4 regions of the Maritalea sp. S77 genome follow, and region 1 is predicted to be linked to each of the others. Evidence: predicted binding sites of a transcription regulator. Region 1 holds the regulator's gene; each other region holds the start of a gene.
What was found. The regulator PhoB, encoded in region 1, activates phosphate uptake and scavenging genes when phosphate is short. The targets are predictions, from matches to a motif close to TGTCATNNANCTGTCAT.
Positions count from the first base shown of each region.

Region 2: a site for PhoB is predicted at 1,822-1,838, ahead of ACP15Y_RS09270 (bifunctional 2',3'-cyclic-nucleotide 2'-phosphodiesterase/3'-nucleotidase). Genes of this name have one in related genera too.
Region 3: a site for PhoB is predicted at 1,980-1,996, ahead of ACP15Y_RS04295 (PhnD/SsuA/transferrin family substrate-binding protein). Genes of this name have one in related genera too.
Region 4: a site for PhoB is predicted at 1,726-1,742, ahead of ACP15Y_RS13720 (YdcH family protein). Genes of this name have one in related genera too.

Region 1 covers NZ_JBNAGG010000001.1:1,359,406-1,362,601, reverse strand. The annotation lists gene pstB (phosphate ABC transporter ATP-binding protein PstB) at 17-832, shown strand; gene phoU (phosphate signaling complex protein PhoU) at 857-1,561, shown strand; gene phoB (phosphate regulon transcriptional regulator PhoB) at 1,586-2,284, shown strand; gene cyaB (class IV adenylate cyclase) at 2,440-3,027, opposite strand.
Region 2 covers NZ_JBNAGG010000002.1:316,037-319,232, forward strand. The annotation lists gene ACP15Y_RS09270 (bifunctional 2',3'-cyclic-nucleotide 2'-phosphodiesterase/3'-nucleotidase) at 1-1,759, opposite strand, end outside; gene ypfJ (KPN_02809 family neutral zinc metallopeptidase) at 1,956-2,861, shown strand; gene ACP15Y_RS09280 (acyltransferase family protein) at 2,954-3,196, shown strand, end outside.
Region 3 covers NZ_JBNAGG010000001.1:907,152-910,347, forward strand. The annotation lists gene phnE (phosphonate ABC transporter, permease protein PhnE) at 1-190, opposite strand, end outside; gene ACP15Y_RS04290 (phosphonate ABC transporter ATP-binding protein) at 183-1,019, opposite strand; gene ACP15Y_RS04295 (PhnD/SsuA/transferrin family substrate-binding protein) at 1,050-1,907, opposite strand; gene ACP15Y_RS04300 (alpha-D-ribose 1-methylphosphonate 5-triphosphate diphosphatase) at 2,082-3,196, shown strand, end outside.
Region 4 covers NZ_JBNAGG010000004.1:132,459-135,654, reverse strand. The annotation lists gene ACP15Y_RS13730 (monovalent cation:proton antiporter-2 (CPA2) family protein) at 1-656, shown strand, start outside; gene ACP15Y_RS13725 (sulfite exporter TauE/SafE family protein) at 662-1,426, shown strand; gene ACP15Y_RS13720 (YdcH family protein) at 1,525-1,701, opposite strand; gene ACP15Y_RS13715 (YdcH family protein) at 1,890-2,102, shown strand; gene purE (5-(carboxyamino)imidazole ribonucleotide mutase) at 2,189-2,680, shown strand; gene ACP15Y_RS13705 (5-(carboxyamino)imidazole ribonucleotide synthase) at 2,682-3,196, shown strand, end outside.

The sequences.
Region 1 (3,196 bases):
CATATTGAGGTAGATAATGAGTGTAGAAGCAAATTTGGCCACCGCCACAACGCACGCACCTGCTGCGAACAAGGGCAAGGTGAAAATGAGCGGCAGCGGCGTCAACGTCTTTTACGGTGCAAAGCAAGCGCTGTTTGATGTGGATTTGAACATCTATGAAAACCAAGTGATTTCATTGATCGGCCCATCGGGCTGCGGCAAGTCCACCTTTTTGCGTTGCCTAAACCGGATGAACGACACAATTGATGTGTGTAAAGTTACCGGCAACATCATTCTGGACGACCAGGACATCTACGACAAAAATATCGACGTTGTAGAATTGCGCGCCCGCGTGGGCATGGTGTTCCAAAAGCCAAACCCATTTCCCAAAAGCATTTATGAAAACGTGGCCTATGGCCCGCGTATTCACGGGATGACCCGCACAAAAGATGAGTTGGATGAATTGGTCACCTCTTCTTTGCGTCGCGCAGGCCTTTGGGAAGAGGTGAAAGATCGCTTGGATCAGCCAGGCACAGGCCTTTCCGGCGGTCAGCAGCAGCGCTTGTGCATTGCGCGTGCTATTGCAACGCAGCCAGAAGTATTGTTGATGGATGAGCCCTGTTCAGCGCTTGATCCAATTGCGACAGCGATCATTGAAGAATTGATCGATGAACTGCGCGCCAACTTCACCATTGTGATCGTGACCCACTCCATGCAGCAGGCCGCTCGCGTAAGTCAGAAGACAGCGTTCTTCCATTTGGGTAAACTGATTGAAGAAGGCCCAACAGACCAGATTTTTACCAACCCGATCGACAAAAAAACACAAGATTATATTACTGGGCGTATCGGGTAATATTTAGCGGCGAGAGATTTAACAATGGCAAATCCAGATAACGAACATATCGTCACATCTTACGAAGATGAACTGACTTCTTTGACCCGCGCAATCTCAGAAATGGGCGGCATGGTTGAAGTGGCCATCACCAATGCGACACAGGCGCTGGTCCGGGTGGACCATGAATTGGCCAAGCAAACAGCCAATAGCGACAAGCGCGTTGACGATATGCAGCGCATGATTGATGAGCAGGCCGTGTCCATGATCGCACGTCGCCAGCCAATGGCGGGTGACTTACGCCACATTGTTTCAGCCATTCACGTGGCCAACGATTTGGAGCGGATCGGCGATATCGCGAAAAACTTGGCACGTCGTACCTTGCATATCGATAGCCAGCGCGTTTCCAAGCAGCTTTATAATGGCGTGCGTCACATGTCAGACCTATCGTTGCAACAGGTTAAGCGGGCGCTTGATGCGTTCACCGCGCGGGATTCAAAAATCGCAATAGATGTGTGCCGCCGCGATGACGAGGTAGACTCGCTCTATATTTCACTGTTCCGCGAATTCCTCACCTATATGATGGAAGATCCGCGCAACATCACTGATTGCACCCATTTGTTGTTCTGCGCCAAAAACCTAGAGCGTGCAGGCGACCACGCGACCAATATCGCAGAGGCAGCCTATTATCTGGAGACAGGTGGCAATCTCTACAACGATATTGAGAGCGGCAAGGTCTCTTTGGGATAGTCTTAAAATTGCGAGGATGGGGTTATGTCACCACACATACTGATCGTCGAGGATGAAGCCGATCTGGCATTAATGCTGCGCTATAATCTGGAAGCAGAGGGCTATAAAGTCTCTGCTGCTGAAAGTGGCGATGAAGCTGATTTGATCATGCGGGAAGATGTGCCGGATCTCATCCTTTTAGATTGGATGTTGCCTGGTCTTTCCGGCATCGAGTTGTGCCGCCGCTGGCGCACACGCGAAGAAACCCAGCGCACTCCCATCATCATGATGACTGCCCGTGGCGAAGAAGAAGAGCGGGTGCGTGGCCTAGCTACTGGCGCTGATGATTATGTGGTGAAGCCATTCTCTGTGCCTGAACTTCTGGCCCGTGTGAAAGCCTTGCTGCGTCGATCAAACCCTCATCTCACTGCACAAAGCCTTGCTGCAGGCGATATTGAGTTGGATCGCGAGACCCACCGCGTGCGCCGCTCTGGCCGCGAGGTACATCTCGGCCCAACCGAATATCGTTTGCTGGAATATCTCATGCAAAACCCCGGCCGCGTCTATTCTCGCGAGCAGTTGCTCGACGGTGTTTGGGGCCATGATGTCTATGTAGACGAACGCACCGTAGACGTACATGTCGGTCGCCTCCGCAAAGCCATCAATCGCGGCAGATCCAAAGATCCAATCCGCACCGTCCGCGGCGCTGGCTATAGCTTTGACGAGAAATTCGCCACCGCATAACCCGCCTTCGAGATATTAAGTTTGGGGGAACATTTGCACGCTGATCCCTTATGGTTTCGCGAAGGGATCAGATTGGGGCTACGTGATTGGGTTGCGCTGGGAAGCTTTCAGAAGCCTTCCAATTTATCACTCAAATGACTCCGTCCACGCGAAATTTATTTAAAGAGCAAGTCGCGGTATGATTGCATTTCTTCCGGATAGCTCAAAAGTTCCAATGTCTCAGCTGCTTGTTGCACATCTTGGCGCAGAGAAGGGAGGGCGTCTTGATCATCGGTCATAACCGCCAATTCAACAAATGAGCCAAGACTTGCCACCTGATCAAGCGTGACATGAAACTTATCAAAAAAGTAGATATCGCGACGCTTTTGAATTTGTCGCTTCTCTTCAAAGCCTAAAGATTTAAGCATCGCCAATGCTTTGTCATAGTCGGCAAGGTCCATGGCCACGCACTCGTCCTTTGCAGGGCCCTTCGAAATCCAAAGCACCCGTCCAGAGGGTTGCATATGCCGAAGGGTTTGAAACTGGCCGTTTGTTTCCAAACGCCCATCGGGTAAATCAAGAAACACATCTGTTTCGACATTCCCAATTGTGAAGGGCGTTGCCGCCAATCGTTTCAGCCGGTCTCGAACTTGGTCTAAATCAACAACCCGGAACTTCCGTTCCACCTCAAAGCGGCCCACAAAATGGTCGCCGGGATCACACAACATCCCCTTTGTTTCCAAAGATTCAGCGCCTTGTTCCATTTGTAATCCCTTTTCGTCTTCGAGATTTAGCGTGGATTGCCAAAATATCTACAGATGCCTAGTCAACCTGTCGCTTTTGCCTGTTTAGCGGCAAATTGGGGTAGCGGCAGCTAAATCTTTCCATAAAAAAAGGGCCGCACAAGGCGACCCGATTTAAAGTTTCGCTGCT
Region 2 (3,196 bases), on a different contig from region 1:
GACCAACGAAGATGATCACATCGTCGCCCAAGCCTGGGAAGCTGCCGCCGCCTGATGCGCGGTAATTGTTGGTGGCCACTACGAACTTCTGATCCATATCGATCGGTTCGCCATTATAGCGCAGGTCGACAATGCGTGAGGCATCAGGATTGATTGCATCGCCGCCACGTGGTGGATATTTCGATGGCTGTGAAATATCGATTTTGTAGGTCACGCCATCGATCACATCAAAGTTGTAGGATGGGAAATCCAAATTGATGAGCTGTTGATCAGCGGAACCTTTTTCCACCTGATTGAAGATGCCCGCCGAACGCTCAAGCCATTCTTTAACGCCACGGCCATCAATCAACACCGCACGCACGGTGTTTGGATAGAGATAAAGGTCAGCTACGTTTTTGATGGCGACTGGGCCAACTGGCACGTCAGTGTAATAATCCGGGCCGCCACGACCGCCAGCTTTAAATGGTGCGGCTGCGGAGAGGATCGGCAAGCCTTCCCACTCAGTGCCACGCATCATTTGCTCGGTGTACCAAAGCTGGGCTTGAGAGACGATTTGCACAGATGGATCATCGGCAACCAGTGCAAAATAGGAATGCAATTTTGCTTCGGTTTCGCCCACAGCGGTCCGTACATATTCAAGCGTATCGTCATGGGTTTTTTGCACAGATGCCAGAACGGCAGGCACAGATTCGACCAATGGTTTCACTTCGCGCTCAACACGCTCATAGATCGGACGTGCTTCTGACGTGTGAGAAATGATCTTCCACTCATTGCCGCTTTTCTCGATTAACAAATCGATCAAGCCCATGTGTGAACCCCAGAAACCGGGCATCACAGAAGGTTTGCCTTGAAGGGTGCCTTTGGCGGTGTCTACGCCATCGATGCCATCATATTGTGAGCTGGGGAACACATTGTGGTGGTGCCCTGTGAACACAACATCGATGCCTTCAACGCCAGCGAGATAAAGCGAGGCGTTGCCCATCATGTCGGTTTGCGGCTCGCCATTAATGCCAGAGTGGGACAGGGCAACGATCAAGTCAGCGCCTTTTTCTTTCATCAAAGGCACATAAGCTTCGGCCGTTTTTACGATGTCGCGGGTCATCACTTTGCCGTTCAGGTGCTGGAAGTCCCACACCATAATTTGCGGTGGCAAGAAGCCGATAAAGCCGACTTTGATGGTGTGCTTTTCACCTGCGCCATCCATCACTTCTTTTTCAAGAATTTTGAATGGCGACAGCAATGTTTTGTCTTTGGTTGGGTCTTCGCCCAACACGGTGCCCATCACAACGTTGGCACAGACGAATGGGAAGCTTGATCCGGCCAATGCTTTTTCAAGGAATGGCAGGCCATAGTTAAATTCGTGATTGCCGACGGTGGCCACATCATAGCCCAATGTGTTCATGGCGGCGATCATTGGGTGCAAATCACCCTCTTTAAAGCCCCGCTCATAGGCCACATAGTCGCCCATCGGGTTGCCTTGGATCAAATCGCCATTGTCAACCAACATGGAGTTGGTGGCTTCGGCGCGAATGTCTTCAATCAGTTTTGCTGTGCGGGCCAAACCCATCGTGTCGTTGGGGCGGTCAGCATAATAATCGTAAGGATGAATGGCGACGTGAATATCTGTCGTTTCCATCAAACGCAAATGGGCTTGCGCATTGTTGGCCATTGCTGAGAATGGGTGCATAGCAATCATGGTGCCGGCACCTGCCGCGCCTGCTAGAAACGCGCGGCGAGAAATTGAGTTAAAGTGTGACATTATTCCCTCCATGGAATAGCGAAGTAAACACATCGAAACTGGCGCCTTCTTGCCGGGCACCTTTGACGTTTCGATGACGGAATGATGTATGATTTTTGACAATTTGGTCAAAAATTTATTCTGGCCCGGTGGATAAGTGGACAGGGCAGAGAAAAAGTGGCAATTAAATGAACCGGTTAATCAGGGGATAAAAATTATGAAATGGCGTGGTCGGCGGCGAAGCAGCAATGTTGAAGATCGGCGTGGGCGTTCTGGCAGAAGTCGTGGACGTTCTGGCTCGCGTATGCGCATTCCAATGCCACGCGGTCGCGCTGCGAAGGGCGGTGGTGGTGGCCTTGTGATGCTGCTGGTGGTGCTTGGCATCGCCTGGATGATGGGCATCAACCCGCTCAGCCTGTTGAGTGGCGATGTTTCGGGAGGGAGCACCTATAGTCAGCGGCCAAGCGATAATTTGCCAATGCCCAATGCTGGACAGGACGATTTGCTCGACTTTGTGGCGGTAAATCTGGCAGAAACCGAAGATCTTTGGACGCTCGTTTTTGAACAGAATGACCTGACTTATGTGGCGCCAAAGCTGGTGTTGTTTGATGGACAAACCAGCTCACCTTGTGGCGTTGCCAGCGCCCGCACCGGGCCGTTTTATTGCCCGGCGGACCAGAAGATTTATCTCGACCCAGATTTTTACCGACAGCTGCGTGACCAATTTGGTGCGGGGGGCGATTTTGCCCAAGCCTATGTTTTGGCGCACGAAGTTGGCCACCATGTGCAGCAATTGATTGGCACCTTGCCGGAGTTTAACCGCCTGCGGGGGGCGTTGGCGCAAGAAGATGTGAATGCCTATTCCGTGCGGATTGAGCTGCAAGCTGATTGCTATGCGGGGATTTGGGCCAATTATGTAGGTGAGCAGAACTTGCTGGAACGTGGCGACATTCGCGAGGCGCTGAATGCGGCTGAGCAAATTGGTGATGATACGCTGCAAAAACGCACCCAAGGCTTTGCGGTGCCCAAGACATTTAGCCACGGCACATCTGCCCAGCGGATGGAATGGTTCTCGCGCGGTTATGAAACCGGGAATGTGCAGGCCTGTGATACCATTGGTTGATAAAAGTTTAAGGATTAAGCTTAATAAAAGCTAAAGATGGCGAGCGGAGGCGAAGCGGGCGATAATATGCGGTGACTGAGAAGGAACCGACAATGCCTGCTTCCCCTTTGCAAAATGCGCTGCCAAGTGGCACCGAACGCGATGTCACGTTGGATATTTTCCGCGCCGTGGCCATCTTGCTTGTGATCCTATATCAGTACACAGCGCGTTTGCCGGTTACTGCATTTGGTGCAACGGAGCCTTTGGCTTTGCCGATCGTTTTTGGCTGGATTGGCGTCTACTTTTTCTTCATCCTTTCTGGATTTTGCATTTTTTACACCCTAGAGCGCTCGCCG
Region 3 (3,196 bases), 450 kb from region 1:
TGCGGTTCATCAAACTGCCGAGGCGTGGCACGCCTTCTGCCACCCGTTGTGGCGATGGGCTGACATTGTAGATCGAACTGATGATGATCGCGCCAACCACAATCCAAAGGGTGAATTGAATGGCCGACACTTTGCCAATTCGATCTAGTTGTGGCAGCTCGACACGGCGATTCATTGTTTTATCAACCACTGAACACACCTTTTAAATCTTGAGCGGTGAGATCGTCGCTCTTTTGGTCCAAGAAGATGCTCCCGTTTTTGAGCGCGATGACCCGGTCTGCATATTGCAGGGCATGTTGCATATCGTGGGAGGTGAACATCAGCGTGATGTTGTTCTTCTTTGACAGATTGACAAAGCGCTGCATCACATCGTGCCCGGATTTTGGATCAAGGCTGGCAGCGGGTTCATCTGCGATGAAAAGCTTTGGCTTGCGCACAAGGGCGCGGGCAATTGCCACGCGCTGCGCCTGCCCACCGGAAAGCTGATCCACACGCTCATTCGCCTTATGCACCAAATTCACAGAATCCAGTGCTTCCATCGCGCTTTGGCGCCATGCGGGCGACGCGATTGCTTGATGCCAGCCGCGCCAGCTGCCTGCGCGCCCCAACATGCCATGCACCACATTGGTGAGCGCAGTGGCGCGGGACACCAGACAATGTTTTTGAAACACAAAACCAATATCGCTGCGGATTCTGCGGGCTTGCGCTGCCTGTGGTCGGCCAGAGAAGGTTTCATCCAAAACGCTGACCTGGCCGCCGCTATGGGGCAAAAGGCCAATCAGGCATTTCAGCAAGGTCGACTTCCCTGCCCCATTGGATCCAATCAGTGCAACCGTTTCGCCTTCGGAGATGTTGATATCCAAATTGGAAAAGACTGCCTGCGCCGCGCCATATTGCTTGGTGAGCATTTGCGCGGAAATCAGCGGTGACGTTTTGACGGTTTTTGGGTGGGGAGAATCTGAACGGGGAGCGATACGTTCGCTCCCTGTCAAATCTTGATGCATATCTGTTATCGACATGCGCTGTCCCCCAAAGTTGGGAGTTTCATATTAGTCGCCAACGAAGCCTGAGAAGCCGTCAACGCCGATGGTGCTGTACATTGAGCGCACATAATCATAATCGGCATCATCAACTGAACCGAGGAAGAAGCCACCGGCATATTTGTCGTTGTCTTCGCCTTTAAGCACAGCTTCCATGATAGCCGCACCATCTTCAACGAATGCTTTTTTGACTTTGGCAAGCACGTCTGCATCTACATCAGCCGACGCAACCAAAATGTCGTTTGGCAAATCTGGGCCGCGAGCAACCACTTTGAAGGCAACTTCTGGGTAGGCTTCGCGAGCTTTTTGCAAATGACCGAAGTTCATGCCGATGGCAGAAATGTCACCACGGATCAGCGCCTCAATTGCAACGTTGCGCTTGATGATTTGCGCGTCATAGTCTGTGCCATATTTAAGACCGAGGTCAGCCAATGCCTGCGCTGGCCCAAGCTGCTGTGACGTTGAACCAACAGAGCCGAAAGACACGACTTTGCCTTTCAAGTCTTGCGCGGAAGAGATGTCACCATCAGCAAGCACAACAATTTGGCCGAAATAGTCTGGACGCTGCCACGCCACAACGATTTGCGCGTCGGTCAATTCCTTCATCACCACATATTCAGCGGGACCGGTGAGAACAAAGTTCACCTGGCCAGCATTCATGGCCTCAACGGCGGCTGTGCGTGAGCTTACTGGAATAAGATCCATTTCCAAGCCAGTTGATTTTTCCAATGCGGCTTCAACTGCGCCAAACTCTTGCTCGAGCTGTTCCAAGCCTTCAACATCGGTCACTGCGAAGGTGATGTCCGCTGCCATTGCAACATTAGATGTTACCGCGAGCAATGCACCCGCAACCATTGAACGAAACATTATATTCCCCTGAATGTTCATTTTCGATGGCGAGGGAATAGCAATGCGATATCTCCGAAAAATAACAGCCACATGTCAGCGATATGACAAGTCGAAATGAATATTTTCGTCACATAGATGACATGTGGGCACACTAAGGCAGCGCCTCAACGCCACCGATCAGGACATATAAAAATGAATTCTACTGCCGCCAAAGTTGCCCGCCCTATTTACATTGCCAACGGCACCGTTTTGCAAAATGACGAGCTTGTACGCGCTGATTTGTGGACGGATAATGGGCATATCGCTGCGGCTAAGGTTGATGGTGATGCGTTACGCTTGAACGCCGAAGGGCTTTTGGTTTTGCCTGGGATTATTGATGTGCACGGGGATGCGTTTGAACGCAGCATCATGCCGCGGGCTAGTGTGAGCTTTGATCTCGACTTGGCCTTTCAAGACACAGATCAACAGTTGGCGGCAAATGGCATCACAACTGCTTATCATGGGCTAACCATCTCTTGGGAGCCGGGCTTGCGCTCTTTGGACAATGCCAAGAAGTTTATGGCGGCGCTGGCAGCGGAACGTGGCAAGTTTCGGGTTGACCACCGGGTGCAGTTGCGCTGGGAGACCTTTGCATTTGATGCTGTGGGTGATGTTGCGGCTTGGTTGGCACAGAAGCCAACCCCTGCCCTCGCCTTTAATGACCATACGACGTCGACAATCGAGCGCGTTGAGAGCGGCAACCTCACAAAACTTGCCGGGTGGGCCTCACGCTGTGGCCTTACGCCGGATGAATATGTGGCTATGGTTTATCGCATGGCCGAACGGCGCGCAGAAGTGCCTGCGGCGGTTGCAGAGCTTGCTGCACAGGCCAAACAATCAGGTGCTGTTATTCTTTCCCATGATGATGTGACAAAAGAGAACCGGGCCTATTACCGCGAATTGGGCGCAGATATCAGTGAATTTCCGATGACGCTTGAGGCGTTGCATGACGCCAATAGCCATGGCGAACATGCTGTTTTTGGCGCGCCAAATGTTGTGCGCGGTGGTAGCCATAACGGTTCACTGAATGCTGCAGATATGGCGAAGCAAGAGCTCTGCACCATTTTGGCGTCTGACTATCATTATCCCTCGCTGATCAATGCGGCCTTTGCGTTGACGAAACGCAAAAACATGTCGCTGGCGCAGAGCTGGGCATTGATCAGCAAAAACCCTGCTGCGGCGATGCATCTGACAGATCGCGGCACGCTGGAAACTGGTAATCGGGCGGACATTATTTTGGTTCGCGAGCAAGACGGATTGCCACAAGT
Region 4 (3,196 bases), on a different contig from region 1:
ACCGGGTGATCGTGTTGGGCTATGGCCGTTTTGGCCAAATCGTAACCCGCCTTATCACCGCCCAAGGTTTTGAAGCAACTTTGATCGACCACGATGCAGAGCAAATCGATCTGGTAAAGCGCTTCGACACCAAAGTGTTTTTTGGTGATGCCCGCCGGGCCGATCTTCTGGCTGCGGCTGGGGCACGTGAAGCGCAAATATTGATCATTGCTATTCACAATCCCAATACCGTCACCGAAATTGCGGCAATGGTGAAAAAGCACTTCCCACACATCACCATTTTGGCACGGGCGCGAGACCGCAACCACGCCCATGAATTGTTGGATGTTGGGGTGAAAGATTTTGTGCGCGACACATTCCATTCTGGCCTTCAGCTCGGCATCAAGGCGCTGGTCGCGCTTGGCTATGAAGAGCACCGCGCCCACCGCTTGGCCAAAACCTTCGCCCGGCATGATATCAAGATGCTGCATGAAGCCTATGAGATCAAAGATGATATGGAAGCCATGATCGGCCATGCCCGCACAGCGAAAGAATTGCTGGCGCAAGTTATGGAATCCGACTTGGTCGACCTGGACCCCGCCAATGCCACCAACTGGACATCTGAAAAGAACACGAACGACATAGAGCGCGAAAACAAAGCCCGCTCTCAGGAATAACCCAATTGACCTTTTTCGATATCGACCCCCACCTCTATATGGTGGCGGCTCTCAGCATTTTTATGGTCTCTTTGTCTAAGTCCGGCCTGATCGCCGCCTTGGGCATTGTCGGCGTGCCCTTACTCACCTTGGTGATGCCTGCGCGCGAGGCGGCGGGCATGATGCTGCCCCTACTCTTATTTATGGACGCTATCGGGTTTGTCGCCCTGCGCAAACAAGTGTCTTGGCCCAACTTGCGTATTTTGTTGCCAGCGGCGATCACCGGGATCGTGCTTGGGTGGGCGTTTTACGCTTTCATTTCAGAAGCGATGGTGCGGCTGATGATTGGAATCATCACGGTCATCTTCTGCCTTGATGCATGGTTGCCACTGCGCAAAGCGCTCACTGGCCTGCCACCTTCAAAACCATGGGGCTGGTTTTGGGGCTCGCTTGCCGGGTTCACCAGCTTTGTAAGCCACACAGGCGGCCCTCCCTTCCAAATCTATATGCTGCCCCAACGCCTTTCGCCTGTGCTCTATGCCGGCACAACGGTGATCTTTTTCACCACGGTCAATTTGGTCAAATTGATTCCCTATGCCGCGCTTGGCCAATTGTCTGTCAGCAATCTAACACTCGCCGTCAGCTTGCTACCCGTAGCTGCGATTGGCATGGCCGTCGGCATCTTTTTGGTGAAACGCATCAATGCGAACCTATTTTATCATATCGCCTATGTCTTTGCATTCCTGCTGGGGTTGAAACTGCTATATGACGGGCTGATGGCCTTTATCTAGACCCGGCTTGGCGCTTAAAAAACAAAAAGGCCGCGGGGCTTCCCGTGGCCTTCATTCATCCAAACGCTTAAAGTTTATTGGACTTTCACTTACACTACTTATTGACGCGTTTGCGCCTGCAACCTCGACATTTCATCTTTCAGCTCGAGCTTTTTACGCTTCAGCATGCCGATCTTGAGTTCGTCAAGTGCCGGTCGCTGCATCTCTTGATGAATCTCATCATCAATAGATGCATGTCGCCTTTCGAGCGCGTTGAGGTGGGAAGTTGTGGTCATGAAGTCTTCCTTTCTCTCATATGAACGAAGGAAGTGTGACAAAAAAATGAAGGCCTGTCCAATGGCAATTTTGTGGCGATTTTGTTCAATTTTTTGCACATTTGTTAAAACTCAGTGCAATTGATTGAAATATGAGGTAAAATGCTGGCGTATTGCGTAACCACCGAACAGACGGTCATTCTGTAATGATGCATTTAACCACCGAACAAAAAGCAAAAATGGGCACTGAATTGGCGACAAAACGCCAAGAGCACAAAGATCTAGATGCGTCCATCAATGCTCTTTTGGCCACTGGGTGCCAAGACGCGATGATGCTGCAGCGGCTGAAAAAGAAAAAGCTGACCATCAAAGATCGCATCACATATCTCGAACAGTTCGTGATTCCCGATATCATCGCCTAAAGGCTTACTGTTTCGCTGCCACGAAAGCTTGCAAATCCGGCGTTATTGGGCTAAACGCCTTTTTTGACATTTTGCGAGGGGCTGAAATGCCAACCAACCCGCCAATTGCCATCGTTATGGGGTCTCAATCAGACTGGGCCACCATGCGCCATACCGCTGATACGCTCGATCAACTTGGCATCGACTATGAAGCGCGCATTGTTTCCGCACATCGCACACCGGATCGCATGTATGAGTTTGCCAAATCTGCAGAGGATTTGGGCTTTAAAACCATCATCGCAGGCGCTGGCGGTGCTGCCCACCTGCCCGGCATGGTCGCTGCATTGACCCACCTACCCGTGTTCGGTGTGCCCGTGCAATCCAAAGCCCTATCTGGCAAGGATAGCCTTTACTCCATCGTGCAAATGCCCGCAGGCATTCCTGTTGGCACTTTGGCCATCGGCCAAGCAGGTGCCACAAACGCCGCGCTTTTGGCAGCGGCCGTGGTCGCCTTGTTTGATGAAGATGCCCGCGACGCGCTGATAGCCTATCGCAACGCCCGCACCGAAGCGGTCAACGAGTTTCCAAAAGACGAATAATATGAACAACCAACTTCAGCCCGGCGCAACCATTGGCATTCTTGGCGGTGGACAATTGGGGCGTATGCTCGCACTCGCCGCCCACCGATTGGGCTTGAAGGTCCATATTTTTTGCCCGGATGCGCAAAGCCCTGCGTTTGAGGTGACACCGCACAAAACCGTGGCCGAATATGGCGACATGCAGGCCCTTGAGCAGTTTGCCAAATCCATCGATCTGGTCACCTATGAATTTGAAAATGTGCCCGCCGAAACGGCACAAGCCATTCTAGGCTTTAACGTGCCACTGGCACCTGGCGCCAAAGCGCTTGCCACCGCGCAAGATAGGTTGGTGGAAAAGAACTTCATTGAAAGCGCTGGCGTGCCTGTCGCGCCGTTTGCCAATGTGGAAAGCCAAGCAGACTTAGAAAACGCTGTGCAAACCATTGGATTGCCTGCGGTGCTGAAAACCCGCCGGTTCGGCTATGATGGCAAAGGCCAATTGTTCTTGCACAAGCCCGAAGATGTTGTTGGCGCCTT